Linked DNA regions of Bdellovibrio bacteriovorus. The protein of the gene in region 2 binds, or shares a complex with, the protein of the main gene of each other region. Links are inferred from orthologs where the notes say so. Each region holds a gene or a part of one and is shown on either strand. Other genes may lie near its edges.

What was found.
Region 1: the proteins of AZI85_RS05625 (region 2) and fliM are in contact, whole or in part, in a crystal structure (PDB 1F4V), measured with the Escherichia coli proteins. The link is inferred for Bdellovibrio bacteriovorus from one-to-one orthologs.
Region 3: the proteins of AZI85_RS05625 (region 2) and AZI85_RS00610 are in contact, whole or in part, in a solved structure (PDB 1A0O), measured with the Escherichia coli proteins. The link is inferred for Bdellovibrio bacteriovorus from one-to-one orthologs.

The regions. Positions count from the first base shown.
Region 1 is NZ_LUKF01000009.1:8,174-12,870, reverse strand. Bases 1,706-4,696 are described here. They hold fliM (flagellar motor switch protein FliM), read left to right. Parts: upstream 1,706-2,695; coding sequence 2,696-3,697; downstream 3,698-4,696. Other genes in these bases: AZI85_RS06585 (FliO/MopB family protein), read left to right, coding at 4,093-4,696; AZI85_RS06600 (flagellar basal body-associated FliL family protein), read left to right, coding at 2,153-2,686; AZI85_RS06605 (CsbD family protein), read right to left, coding at 1,706-1,904. Also shown: AZI85_RS06615 (flavin monoamine oxidase family protein), read right to left, coding at 1-789; AZI85_RS06610 (hypothetical protein), read right to left, coding at 894-1,439; more of AZI85_RS06605, read right to left, coding at 1,635-1,705; more of AZI85_RS06585, read left to right, coding at 4,697-4,697. UniProt on the Escherichia coli protein: FliM is one of three proteins (FliG, FliN, FliM) that forms the rotor-mounted switch complex (C ring), located at the base of the basal body.
Region 2 is NZ_LUKF01000006.1:52,910-57,611, reverse strand. Bases 1,111-4,106 are described here. They hold AZI85_RS05625 (response regulator), read right to left. Parts: upstream 2,824-4,106; coding sequence 2,398-2,823; downstream 1,111-2,397. Other genes in these bases: AZI85_RS05610 (hypothetical protein), read right to left, coding at 3,995-4,106; AZI85_RS05615 (acyl-CoA thioesterase), read left to right, coding at 3,555-3,986; AZI85_RS05620 (helix-turn-helix domain-containing protein), read left to right, coding at 3,028-3,423; AZI85_RS05630 (chemotaxis protein CheX), read right to left, coding at 1,882-2,382; AZI85_RS05635 (HD-GYP domain-containing protein), read right to left, coding at 1,111-1,882. Outside these bases: AZI85_RS05640 (RDD family protein), read left to right, coding at 1-541; more of AZI85_RS05635, read right to left, coding at 503-1,110; more of AZI85_RS05610, read right to left, coding at 4,107-4,414; AZI85_RS05605 (hypothetical protein), read right to left, coding at 4,402-4,702. UniProt on the Escherichia coli protein: Involved in the transmission of sensory signals from the chemoreceptors to the flagellar motors.
Region 3 is NZ_LUKF01000001.1:131,744-136,392, forward strand. What follows is about bases 1,270-4,212. They hold AZI85_RS00610 (chemotaxis protein CheA), read right to left. Parts: upstream 3,776-4,212; coding sequence 1,763-3,775; downstream 1,270-1,762. Other genes in these bases: AZI85_RS00605 (CheR family methyltransferase), read right to left, coding at 1,270-1,766; AZI85_RS00615 (chemotaxis protein CheW), read left to right, coding at 4,052-4,212. In the rest of the region: AZI85_RS00600 (protein-glutamate methylesterase/protein-glutamine glutaminase), read right to left, coding at 1-878; more of AZI85_RS00605, read right to left, coding at 897-1,269; more of AZI85_RS00615, read left to right, coding at 4,213-4,540; AZI85_RS00620 (transketolase C-terminal domain-containing protein), read right to left, coding at 4,623-4,649. UniProt on the Escherichia coli protein: Involved in the transmission of sensory signals from the chemoreceptors to the flagellar motors. CheA is autophosphorylated; it can transfer its phosphate group to either CheB or CheY.

The DNA.
Region 1 (4,697 bases), on a different replicon or contig from region 2:
TTCAGTTATTTCGGTCAAAGCAGGAGCAAACTCTATTCGGGAAAGCGGTTGATTGTTTTGTAGTACCGCAAGCGGAACCGTGACAACCACGTGTCTTGCCTGAAATCGAATGTTTTTCTTTTCGTTGGTGTTTGCGGTAATGATCACGTTTCGTTGGGACCATTCTATTTTTTTAACAATGTGCTGAAGGCGAAGAATTTGTTTTGCTTTCTTTCCCAGCATGTTTTCAAAATAGCTCGCGTATCTTTGCAAGGGTCGAAACGCACCGTCGCCACCGATTTCGCCTTCATCTTCTTGCTCGGCCAGGGCTAAGGATTTTTCGCCGATCAGCTCGATATCAGCTCCTTGAAAGCCTTCGACATAAGCAATAAATGACTGGCGGTACTCATCGGGCACATTTTTAAGCGTCTTTAAAAAATCAGCGACACTTCGGTCTGTCTTAGGATTTGCATTGAGCTTGTTGATAATTTTGCCAAACTCTTTGTCGAAATTTTTTAATGGTATCAGCGAGCGGCCCTTTAAGAACAGATGCTTTTCCGGAGCAGTTACAAAAGAGCCTCTTTGTTCTTCAATCAAGTCATGAAGAATCGGATGAACTCCGTGCAGGAACTCCGCACCCAATTCAACGGGTTCGACGTCGTGGGGTAAAGAATAAATGCGACCGCCCACGCGATCACGCGCCTCAAGAACACAGACTTTTTTGCCAGCGTCTGAAAGATGACGGGCGCAGGTCAGACCTGCAGCGCCGGCGCCCACAATGATGACGTCATAGACTTTACTTGCGGTCATATCTAGATTTTAAAATAGGCGAAGAAGACGAACAGTTGAATTAACGCGGAAGTGTTGATTCTCAAAGAAGACGACAGCAGGTCGCTGTCGTCTGAAATAGCGTATTACTTTTGAATGCGCAGGCGGTAAGAACCGAAATTTCTAATTTCTTTTTGGTAGTAACCGTTAGAAGCGCGAACCTCAACTGTCGCACGCACGATCACTTCAAAGTCTTGAGGATTTTCAGATGTTTTATTAACGCTCAAAGACTGCGTTTGCACACTCAAAGTTTCAACGTCAGCCAAGTTTAAGACCGAAACCACTTGATAGTTTTTATCAACAACCAAAGCTTCGTAATTTGAATACGTCAATTCGACTGCGACGTTGTTATCCGCAACGTAGTTTTCACGAGATGGATTTGTGTCCATCACCCAGCGTGAATCTTCACAACGAACCACAGAAACTTTCAAGGAAGCATCAAGGTCTTTTTGCGAGTCTGTCGCGCTGATCAATTCAACTTGAATGGCCTTGTTTCCCAAAGAACTATTGGATTTTTGATTTCCTTGGCAGCGCACGACGGAACCGTCGAAAGTTTTGTAAAGCTGAGCCGTTTCAGCAGATGCCAGTTGAGTTCCCAATAAAGCGGCTAGAGTGATGAAAAGTGTTTTCACGAATGCTCCTTGTAAGGAGGTAGTGATAACAAAACCTTTCATCAAAATAAAGGGAACTTCGGAGGGCTTTGAAAGGTTTTTCAGGGCGTCTAAGACTTAGGCTTTTCAGCGGCGAAAATACCGGTAATTAATACGAGTTTTAATGCATTTGTGAGATAAGGAGGCGACTTCGACGCCGCCTCCTAGAGTGCCCCCTTAGTGAGAGAGCTTGTTTTTCATTTTATCAATGCCTTGGTTTACCTTATCTGCGCCTTCGCGGTATCTCTCTTCCATGGACGACATAAGATCGTTCACTTGCTTAGAGGCCTCTTCTTTGCTTAAGCCCATTTTTTGTTGAACTAGACCACTCAACGCTTCGGAGTTGCCTTTAGTTCTTTGAATTTCATCGTCGGTGAGCTCGCCCCATTTTTTGCGAATCTCGCCAGAAATCTCTTTAATTTTTCCTTGGAAAATGTCCTTATTCATAACGACCTCCTGGTTGAGTTTTCTGTAAATAGGAGACCGTGGGGGAGGCAAACAGTCAAATCTTCGCGCCAAAACTTTGACTACTGTCAGAGAATTTCTTCTCGGTAACATTTTCCTGGGCGGCAAAATTTGCCTTAGATCAAATATGTTGGTTGCGATCTCCTGGACCTCGACCATGGTTGCGTTGGCATCCGAGTTGCTTTGTTTTCTGTCAGGACCACTCTGTGGTCTTTCATCATGGAGGATGAATGGCTGAAGAAAAAGCGGCAGCAGCGGAAATGTCAGCTCCGAGCGGGGGATCTGGACAAAAGCCTATTCTACTTATTGCCCTAGCGGTTATCAATATGTTGGTAGTCGCTGGCGTGGGTTTTATGCTTTATCAAGGTAAGAAAAAAGAAGCAGCAGAACCTAAGATTGAACAAGTCATTAAAGGTGAAGCCGAAGCGCAACATAAAGAAGCCACGGAAGAAAAAGAAATCGTGGGTAAGGTTGTGCCTTTAGAAACATTCATCGTCAATTTAGCGGGATCAAAAGGCCGTAAGGTCGCGAAAGTAAACATGGAACTTGAGGTCAAAGGTGACCACGTTCTTGATGAAATCGAAAAGCGCAAAGCGCAGATCCGCGACATCATCATTATTATTCTTTCTTCGAAGACTTACGAAGACGTCGCAAGTCGTGAAGGTAAAGACGGATTAAGAAACGAAATTAAAGACACGATCAACTCTTTCCTGGTGCAAGGAAAGATTTCAAACGTGTTCTTCACTGAATTTATCTACAACTAAGGCAGGACTATGAATCAGGTTCTTTCACAAAGTGAAGTGGATGCTCTGTTAGCCGCGGTCTCTGACGGAGATGTCGCGTCGTCGGACACGTCCAAGCCGGAAGCGCAGAATGTCGGTAAAGTGGATGAGCGTAAGATTGTTTCTTACGATCTTACCAGCCAAGATCGTATTATTCGTGGTCGTCTTCCTCAGTTGGAAGTTATTTACGAAAAATTCATGCGTGCTTTCCGCGTTTCTTTGTCCTCCGCGCTTCGTAAAATTGCCTCCATCACTTTAACTTCCACTGAGTTTTTAAAATTTGGTGAATTTATTAATACGCTTCCAATGCCGACGTGCATGAGCGTTCTGCGTTTTGGTAACTTGCGCGGTTCAGCTTTGTTCGTGATTGAAAGTAAATTGGCTTACGCTTTGGTCGACAGTTTCTTCGGCGGCGCAGATCGTCCGTACACGAAAATTGACGGTAAAGATTTTACGCCGATTGAACTTTCCATCGTACAAAAAGTCGTGGGTTTGGCGATCAACGATCTTGAAGCGGCATGGGCTTCTATTGAAAAAATCGGTTGCTCTTTTGTTCGTACGGAAGTGAATCCGCAGTTCGTAGGTATCGTGCCTCCGACTGACGTGGTTATCGCTTCGACATTCGACGTTGAACTTGAAAACGCGACAGGAACGATTTCCATCGTTATTCCTTACGCGACTATCGAGCCGATCAAACAAAAGCTTTCAACGGGCTTCCAGGTCGAATCAGATCAAACGGACAAAAAACTTTGGACTTCGATCATTCAAGAACAACTTCTTGAAACGGATATGGAAATCAAAGTGAACTTGGGTGAAACAGAAATCAAACTTCGCGACATGATGAACTTGAAAGTCGGCGACGTGATTCCATTGGATCAGGACGCTTCGGGAGAGTTCGACGTGACGGTCGAAGGTGTAAAAAAGTTTAAAGGTTATTACGGAATCCATCACGGAACTGTGGCAGTCCAAGTGACTCGACCGGTGACAAAGTAGTAGGGGGATAAAATGAGTGACGATACATTGGACAACTTAGCAGATCAGTTGGTGGCGGAAGCAGCCGGTATGGCAGATGGCGGAGCTAAAAAAACTTCTGCAGCTCCAACAGGCCAAAGCGATCGCAACTTGAACTTGATCTTGGACATTCCACTCAAAGTTTCTGTGGAATTGGGCCGCACAAAAATGCCGGTGAGTGAGCTTTTGAATCTGACTCAAGGTAGCGTTATCGAGTTGAATAAATTGGCGGGTGAGCCGATGGAAGTTTACGTGAACGACAAGTTGATTGCACGCGGTGAAGCCGTGGTCGTCAACGAAAAGTTCGGTGTGCGTTTGACGGATATCATTTCTCCAGCTGAGCGCGTGGAACAACTTAAATAAGGTAGAGGTTTTAGATGCGTTTGTTGCTTTCTTTACTTTTTGTATTTTCGGTTTCTGCTCAAGCGGCGGATTCGGCGGCCACTTCTTCGGAACAAACAGAGATTTCTGCAACGGCAGAAACTGGAGCCGTGGCACATGAAGATGGCAAAATCGACAATCGTAAAGAATCCGAGATTCCATTGAACTTGGATAAAAATAAGAAAGCAGCATCAGAAGGCGGCGGTTTCTTCCGCATCCTTTTCACTCTTTCTATCTTGGGCTTGGTCGGAACAGGTGCTTTTATTTTCCTTCGTAAATACTCTGTTCCTAAAGCTAAGAAACACCAAACTCAGATCAAAGTTTTGCAACAGCATTTCCTAGGTCCTAAGAAAAGCTTGGCCATTGTTCGCGTAGCCGGAGAGTCGATCCTGATCGGAGTGACGGATCATAACATCTCTATGATCAAATCTTTGTCCTTGCTGGACGAAGAAGTGCCTGAAGAAACTCCGCAAAGTTTCGGAAAGGTTCTAGGTTCAAAGGCTTCTTTCGATGAAGATTCTCAAGAAGAAGCTTCAGCTCCTCGTAAAAAAGTAGCAGCGTCTATGGAAACGGATGATGAGTTCGCGATCAGCGGCATCAA
Region 2 (4,702 bases):
CACCGACGATCAAGTGCCGGTTTCTTTTTACACTTTAGGTTTGATGTTTTTGATCCCGGCCATTTACGAATTCATTTTCTTAGTGATGATGCAGGCGACCCCGGGCAAATGGTTTATGGGATTAAAGGTTGTGCCGTTTTCACACCCGACAGAATCCCTGGATTGGCGTCAGTGTATCTTGCGCCCGTTGACCGAAAGATTGACGTTCTTTTTTTCTTGGGCCGTTTATGCATTGGCTTTTTTCAGATACGATCGCACCCATTTGGCAGACTGGGTTGCTGAAACACGTGTTGTGCAATTCAAGCCCCGAGCCAGTCGCGCCAAAGTTCGCTGGGTGACAGGCAGTCTTTTAATTTTTCTTTATGTCTATGAGGGTTTGGTATCTTCAGCGGCTATCTTAAGAGTGATGGATTGGCAGAATAAAAAAGTCGACCTTCGCGACATCGTAGCTACGGACTATATGGATGACATGTCTGAATATATGCCAGAACCTGAAGAGTCTTTAAGCTTTAAATTTTTTGAAAACCTGGGTGGTCATTAAAAGATCCAACTCCCCATTGCCGCTTAAAGCGCCCTCTTTAAGAAGAGTGATGGCTTGAACTGGGGCTGTGGCTTGGCGGTTGTCTTGAAGAGCCGTCATTTCATGGAAACGATACGCTAAAGCCATCAATTTACCGAACTCAGAAATGTCTTCCGCTTTTAGTTTCTTGGGGAATCCTGTGCCGGCGTTATTTTCGCGGTGTTGTCCAATGGCATCAGCAATCTCTTGAGGTAAGGGAACCTTCTTGGCTTTCACCATATTGACCGAACGTTCGGGATAAAAATTATAGGCTTGAAGTTCTTCGGCAGAGAATTCTTTAATTGTCTTGTCTCCCGCGGTAGGAGGCATTTGCGAAAGGCCGATATTGTGTAAGAGCCCCGCGATCGCCGCGTTCTCACGCTTTTCTGTGCTCCAACCTAAAAGTTGTGCAAAGTAGGCGGCGTAAGCCGAAAGACAAATGCAATCATGATAAAGTGTGCGAGTGTTGCCAGTGAAGCGGAAGATCTCATCGAAAATAGCTGAGGCTTCCATGTCTTTAGTAAGCTCAAAGTCCGCGATGATATTGCGGCATCTTTCTAGGATCATTTTGCCTTCTGAATAGTCCGTGGCCGCTCCGTTTAGAAATTGCGCCATGATTTCATAGATGGACTTTTTAGAACGATGAAACTTTTCCGTCATTGAAACGGGTAAAGCAATATTGCGCAAGCTCATCACTGTGCGCGCATATTCAAAGAAGGCGTTCATCTGCGTCTTCTTGATGTACATCTGCTGTTTTAAGGCTTTGAATTTTTCAAGATGCCTATCATCGACGACGTCCCCCGCTTTACGCATGCACACGGAACGGTGATTGGCGGGGAGGTGAACGTAAACATCGAAGTTGATGTTGACCTGGGCTTCCATGTCGCGCAGATCCACCGGCATTAACGAGGTGATGGGAATATTATCGCCTTCCATCTCGATAGGAGCTAGCTGCAGGATCACGTCGGAAATAAACTCTCGGTCAAAGTTGATATGCATGATTTCATCCGCACCATTTTTTTTAACGACGTTAAAATCAAGAGGCGCAGCTGAGGAGTGCAGAACGATCACATGACTGTCGGGATAATTCATTTTCGTGGACTGCACCCATTCATTGGTTTTTGCAGTGCCATCTTGTCCGTCGATAAGAGCTAAGACCGGAGTGAAGTTGTCAGAGGTATTTTCTAGAGCTTCATCAACACTGTGAAAGTGCTTGAGCTGATAAGGGTAGTAACCTTTCAGGACCACTTTGACTGTTTCCCAGAAGGAGTCCCGGGGACTCCCGATGAGAACGTCAACAGTAGGACCTGAAGTGGGTTTCATTATTGAACCGTTATCTCCACGTAGAATGTAGAGCCGTTGGTAAGATTAAAAGGAATAACAAGTGTAGCACCTTTATCAGCATGGCTGATTTTAAAGTCGCCTGAGATCACAGTCGGAATTGCCATTTCGAAGTTGTAACCCAATTGGTTCAACGTCGTTTTCGCAGATCCATAGATCATGTTCGTCATTTCGCCCACAGCATCAGACACTTCGCCGTTAATAGCCGTGTGTTTTTCGCCCAGCATGTTTTCCAAAATATGGAAGATGCTGTCTTTACCGTAAGAGATCAGAAGAGTTCCTTTAAGAGGAGGAGCGACCATGCCCACCATGCCCGCAATTTCACCTTTCAAAACGAACTGAGGTTCGATGAAGGGCTTGCCTGGAGATGCATCTGTTTGCGCCATTGTTTTTAAAGTTTTAATAACCCCGTCGACGAACGCATTGATAAGACGTTTGTCGAAAAGGGGATTCAGTGTTTCCACTTTAGGTGCAGCCGACATTTATAACTCCAGCTCTTAAGAAGCTTTTGCTTGTGAAGTAGGATTGTGTTTCGCCCAAACGCGTTCCATTTTTCCTTTAAGCGTCGCCGAATTGAAAGGCTTCACAACGTAATCAGATACGCCGGCTTTTGCCGCTTCCAGGATGTGTTTTTGTTCAGACTCTGCTGTTACAAGCATGAAAGGAGTAGACTTAAAGCGAGGGTCTGCTTTGCAAGCCTTCAAAAGGTCGATACCTTGCATTCCTGGCATATTCCAGTCAGAAATAATGAAGCCGTAAGGCTGGCCTGCATCATTTGCAGCCTGGATCATTGGTAGGGCCGTTTTACCGTCGTCAGCTTCCTCGACGTTTGTGTAACCTAGCTCGTTTAGCACTTTTTTAATGATTTTTCGCATAGTTGCGAAGTCATCGACGACCAAAAACTTCGTATTTGTGGGAAACATAATATCTCCTGAAAAGGTGAAACCCTGTAAAATCACCATACATATCGGTCTAGTTTTTTAAAACTAGAGTCCAAACCTATTGCGAATTCTAAAAATTGTTGTCAGACTTTATTACAGGTGGTCGTGCTACTTTTTGGACATGAGTCCTGGGTGGCGTACAAGGTTTAGACGGATTTAAAAACAATTTAGCGGGAGGGAGCAAGGATGCTCAGAGATGTCCTCATTCAAAAAGGTCTTTCAAACAGAGAGGCAGAAGTTGCTGAACTTGTTTCAAAGGGCTTGTCCAACAAGGAAGTTGCGAATCAGCTTTTTGTTACTGAAAAAACAGTAAAATTTCACCTCACAAACATTTATAAAAAAATGAATGTTAAGTCTCGTGCACAGTTGATCGTATGGTGCTTACCTCACCTTGGTTTTGTTGAGAGCGAAGTTCGCGCTGAAAACAACAACCAAAGTGCAGCTGCAGCGACTGCATTCAATAACAACGCGACTCAAACGATCCCAGCAGGATCTGCGACAGTTGCGGGTGGTACTACAACTCTTCCAGGTGGCGGATTGAACCGTGGTGGTAATTCTGACATCGGTATGGGTGGAATCTAATCATAATTGATTAGGATTTCTAAGAGCGCAGGCGGCGGTGACTTTGGTCTAAGCTATCCTGCGCTTTGTTTTTTTCTGAAGGGGACTCAACTTTGAAATACGGCAAACCTGTTTCCGCATCTCAAGTCATCATGACTCAATTGGTTTTACCCTCTCATACGAATTCTTTAGGGACTATCTTTGGTGGAACGATCATGTCCTGGATCGACATCGCTGCCGCAATTGCAGCCCAAAGACATTCTAATAAAGAAGTTGTAACAGCGAGTATTGATCGTCTGGATTTCGTAGCTCCCGTCTATAAAGGCTGGGTGGTGAATCTGAAGGCGAGTGTGAATTACACTTCAAGAACCTCTATGGAAGTCGGCGTTCGTGTCGATGCAGAAAATCCAAAGACAGGCGAAACATTTCATACCGCTTCGGCTTATTGTACATTCGTGGCCCTTGGTTCTAATGGGAAGCCCACAGAAGTTCCCGTTTTAACTTTAGAGACAGATGACGATCGTCGCCGCTTTGTGGAGGCGAAAACCCGTCGTGAACATCGTCTTAAACAGAAGCCCGGCTGATATTTAAATTATTTGCAAAGAACATCCATCCAGCGCAAGGCTTCTTGCGCTGTTTTTGTTCGTGGCGCTTCTTCAGGGCGTCCCATGCTGTCGCCGGTGATGATGAACTGCTTTTTTGAGTCGCAGTCTTTAGGTGCTAATGATTTTTTGTCTTTTAATTCAAAGACGGGCTCAAGCGTGCTTTCAAATAACGACACTTCTTTTTCTTCGCCTTTAGCTTCCTCGGGGGTTTCTTTTTCGTATTCCTGCAAAGAAGCTTTCAGGGATTTTTCTAAGGTCTTTAGATAACTCTGTTTTTCAGAAAGTGTTTTCGCTGATTCGGCCTTTTTAAGCAGTGCTTGAGACTCACTGTAAAAATCCTGAACACTTTTGTTTTTAGCAAAAGTCGGACTGTACAGAAGGCAGACAAGAAGGATTACTCGATACATGTGTTTCCTTTCTTGTCGTCAGCAGAATATGGTTCCTCTTTTAAGTGTCCTAAAAGCTCTAACATCTTCTGCTCTGTTTGGTTGACGTAGCCGCTGTTTTTCAGAATTTTCGTTCGGATATCCGCAGGGTTGGATTTGTTAGATAAGCGGAAGTTTTTAATCATCGCTAGTGATTGGGCTGGACCGCCCGGGCCGTATGCCACCAATGTGAAGTAGTTCACTAGGTCGTTGTTCTTTGCCATATTTGGAGCGCGTTTTTCAATAGCCGGACGAATCACATCGTCACGC
Region 3 (4,649 bases), on a different replicon or contig from region 2:
GCTCCGTCTTTACCCATTCCCGTCAAAACTACACCCAAGGCATTCTTACCTACGTACTTGGCGACGGACTTCATCATATAGTCTGCGGCAGGACGCACGCTGTGCAATGCCGGTCCTTGATGAAGTTTCACGTGATAGAAGGCACCACTACGGTGAATTTCCATATGATAGTTTCCCGGAGCAATCAGCACTCGACCGGGAACAACTTGATCCCCCTCTTGCGCCTCTTTGACTTCAAAAGGAAACATGTTGTTCAAATTATCTGCGAAAGATTTCGTAAATCCCGGCGGCATGTGTTGCACAATCAAAGTCCCAGGAATATCTGCTGGCATACCGGATAAGAAAACTTTCAAAGCCTCTGTACCACCTGTGGAAGAAGCCACGGCGATCAACTGATGCGTTGTACGCGCCAAAGATGTCGCCACTTTTTGAACTGGCACACCCGGCGTCACCACTTTTTTCACGGGATTGATACGAGCTTTCGCAACGGCTTTTACTTTTTCGATGATCGAGTTTGAAAGCGTTTCTAAGCTTTGACTGACGTCGATGGAAGGCTTTTCCATGATCTCAATCGCACCGGCCTCCAAAGCACGCAGATAGGTTTCGGAGCCCGTTTTAGCCAAACTTGAAAAGATAATCGTACGAGTCGGAAAATGCTGCATGACTTTTTCTAAGAAGCTGATGCCATCCATACGAGGCATCTCGACGTCTAAAGTCATCACATCTGGTTTCAAAGCCACTAGTTTGTCACGAGCAATATAGGGATCTGAAGCGGTGCCTACAACTTCAATGTCAGGCGATGAACTGAAGATCTTTTCTAAGAGCTTACGAATCACCGCAGAGTCATCCACAATTAAAACACGAATTTTTTGCGCCATAAATGGGGCCTTTATTGGTTAAAGCTTTTGGTAAACAGCTCTGGAAAGGGGTTTCAAACCAGCATGCTTAACATTTCCAGACTCGGAATGGCCCAAAATCAAATAGCCACCCGGTGCCAAGCAAGATACCAAATTGTCGATGACCTTTTTCGTGGTCTGCTCATCAAAATAAATCAAAACGTTACGGCAAAAGATCACATGGAACTTATGCTGAAATTCATACTTGGGATTCATCAAGTTGAAAGGCGCAAAACGAATCATCTTGTGAATTGTGTCTTTAGCTCTGAAGAATTCATCTCCGTTGGCTTTCACCTTCTCAAAGTATTTCACTCTTTGAGCTGGTGGAAGACCTTGCATTTCGCGCTCTTCGTAAGTGCCGACAGAGGCTTTTTTTAAAACTTGCAAATCAATGTCCGTTGCAAGAAGACGCACTTTCGTCGATGAATTTTCACCCAATGCTTCACACGCTGTCATTGCGATTGTATAGGGCTCTTGACCAGTACTGGCCGCGGCACACCACATGCGGATGTCCGAGCCAAACTTTTTACCGAGCTCAGGAATAATGTTCTGAAGGAAATCGAAGTGATTCGATTCTCGATAAAAAGACGTCATATTCGTTGTTAGTGCCGAAATAAACTCTGACGTTAAATCCGGCCCGCCTTTTTCTATTAGAGCCCAATACTCTTCATAACTTTTCAAAGAGTGTCTTCTTAGAAGTTTCACAATACGATTGCGGATCAGCGCATGATTTTTGGGCGTCAGTGGAAGATCCACACCCGCCAACTCATACATGTGCTCAGCAAACTTCGTAAACATTTTATCTGAAAGCTTGATCTCTTCGAAATCGTAAAGAGATCCTACTAATTCATTCTTTTTTACAGCCGTCATGCTGCCATCTCCCGACCCTTAGCTACGTTATTCACCAAAGCCCCTGGTTCCAAAATTAGAACCGTGCGGCCGTCCCCTAGAATCGCAGCCCCTGCAACTTCTGGGATGTCTTGACCTGTCGTGATTGGTTTCACGACCACTTGAGCCTGTCCTAAAACATCGTCCACAGGGAACGCCATTTGGCCGGTCATAGACTCAATAATCACCAACATTGTTTCTTCACGGCGCGCGCTCAAAGAGTTCTCACGACGCTTTTCCAATTGCTGATCTTTTTTATTCAAACTCCAGTTGATCGAACCCAAAGTTTTTGAAACATCAATCACCGGTAACAAATGACCGCGAATGCTGGCCACTTTTCCCGCGCCAGAAATATTTGTGTAGTCCTTTGGAAGAACACGCACGATTTCACGGATTGAATGAATCGGAAGGATGTAACGAGCCCCATCCAAAGCCACGATGATACCGTCAGTGATCGCCGTGCTCAGTGGAATCGTCAGGCGGAATGTTGTTCCCTGACCCGCTTTAGAATAGATATTGATCTTACCATTGATCTTATCAAGGTTCGATTTAACAACGTCCAAGCCCACACCACGACCTGAAAGGTCTGAGATCTTATCGGCCGTCGAAAAACCCGGATAGAAGATATATTGATAAACTTGTTCATCAGGAATCGTCGCAGGATCCACTCCTTGCGGAACGAAACCTTTTTCAATCGCCTTGCCTAATACTTTTTCGCGGTTGATACCGCCACCGTCATCCGTGATATCAATCGTCACGTTACCGCCCGATTGTTTCGCAGACACTGTCACTTTCGCCGTTGCCGGTTTACCACGCTCTAGGCGCACTTCCTTCTTTTCAACTCCGTGGTCCATTGAGTTACGAACCAAGTGAACGAGAGGATCACCAAGAAGTTCAAAGACGGTTCTTTCAACTTCCGTTTCTTCACCAATCAATTGCAAATCAACTGGTTTATCCAAAGTCAAAGACACGTCACGAACGATACGTTGAATTTTAATGAACATGGATTTCAGTGGCGTCATGCGAATGCTCAAAGTTTTTTCGTACAACTCGCGCACAGCTTTATCCAATTGATCCACAATGCCCTCAAGACGCAAGTTCACACCACTGCGAACCGTCTCGTCGTGCACAAGCTGATTCTTAAGAACCACAAGCTCGCCGACAGCATCCAGAACCGAGTCCACACGACCCGTGTCGACTTTGATAGTTCCGTTTAATTTACCTTTGTTACCACCATTAGAATCAGACGCCGCTGGAGCAGAACTCGCTGCAGGCTTGGCCTCTTTCGCCGCCACAGGTTGAGACGCGACAACTTTCAATGCCGGTTTTTCTGCCACAGGTGTTGGAGTCGGTGCCGCAGCTACGGGAGCCGGCGCCGCTTTTTTCTGTTCGGCTTCTTTAGCTTCAAATTCGGCGCGATCTTCCGGTGAAAGCTGTCCAAGAAGTTCTGCTAACAATTCGTGATTTGTACAATCATCTTCAGGAGCTGCCTCAGCAGCTGGAGCGGACGTTGCAAAGAAATCATCTGGCGCAGCTTCTTTCACTTCATCGTGAGCCGGAGCGACTGCTTTACTGTGTGAAGATTGTTTGCCAGAAAGTTCTTCGGTGATTTGAATCAACTGTGTTTTTAATTCAGCGGGATCCCACGCACCCGTTTTACCTTGCTGTAAAAAGGCAATGCGGTTTTTCAATTCATCACCAGAAGTTAAAAGCAAAGAAATAACATTGGAGTTCACAAGCTCAGGACGCGAACGCAAAAGATCCAAAAGATCTTCCATGACATGGGCGAATTTAGAAAGATCCGTCAATCCTACTGCAGCAGCTCCACCCTTCACTGAGTGCGCCACGCGGAAGATATCCGTAAGGTCTTTTGCAGGATCTTGACTGTTTTCCAGCCTCATCATGTATTCTTCGTATTGCTCAAGCATGAACGCAGATTCGTTCAAAAAATCCATCTGCAGTTCTTCAAAAAAGGAATTATCACCGCTCATGTGCGCTCCATTATCATATAAAAATCACAAGGAATTATCGGACGATAGGCAGTTCTTCTATTTCCGTCGTTAGTCCAGAATGAGACGAAATAAAATGGGGGTCGAAGTTTCTCTCTTTAGCAAGACTATTGTCTCAGATCGAGAGGTCTGAAATGTGACTTTGTTAACTTTTTAACTTAATTAGGTCTAGCAACAAATTCCCTTAAAGTTCGTCGCCGTTTTTCTCGAAGAGTTGTCTGATGTGATTTTATTTCTACTACTTGAAAGGCAATTACAATGAGCGATGTATCTATGAAAGCAAAACCAGGCCAGTATCTAACTTTCCAGTTGATGGCTGAACAATATGGCGTGGCCATCGAAACAGTGCGTGAGATCAATCAGTTTGGTGAAATCACTCCTGTTCCTCGTACTCCAGACTATGTAAAAGGTGTGATGAACCTTCGTGGTAAAATCATTCCTGTAGTAAACCTTCGTGTGAAATTTGGTATGTCTGCACAAGACACTACACGCGACACTTGCATCATCGTGATCGATACTGAAATCGGACAAGTGGGCATGATCGTAGACTCTGTAAAAGAGGTTGTAGATCTTCAGGAAAACCAAATCGAACCTTCACCAGTTCTAGGTAACGAAAACGCGATGTCTTTCGTTCGTGGTATGGGTAAAGTTGATAACAAAGTTGTTATCCTTGTGGATATCGTTTCTGCCTTCTCTTCAGAGCAAATGGGCACTATGGCTCAGTTCTCTCACTCAGAAGCTGCTTAATAGATATTTTAAAAGTAGATTTAAAAGAAAAACCCGCAGGAAACTGCGGGTTTTTTATTTCGAAATGAAGGGGCTCGTAGGTCTACCAAGCCTGGCTTTTTTGAAAGAA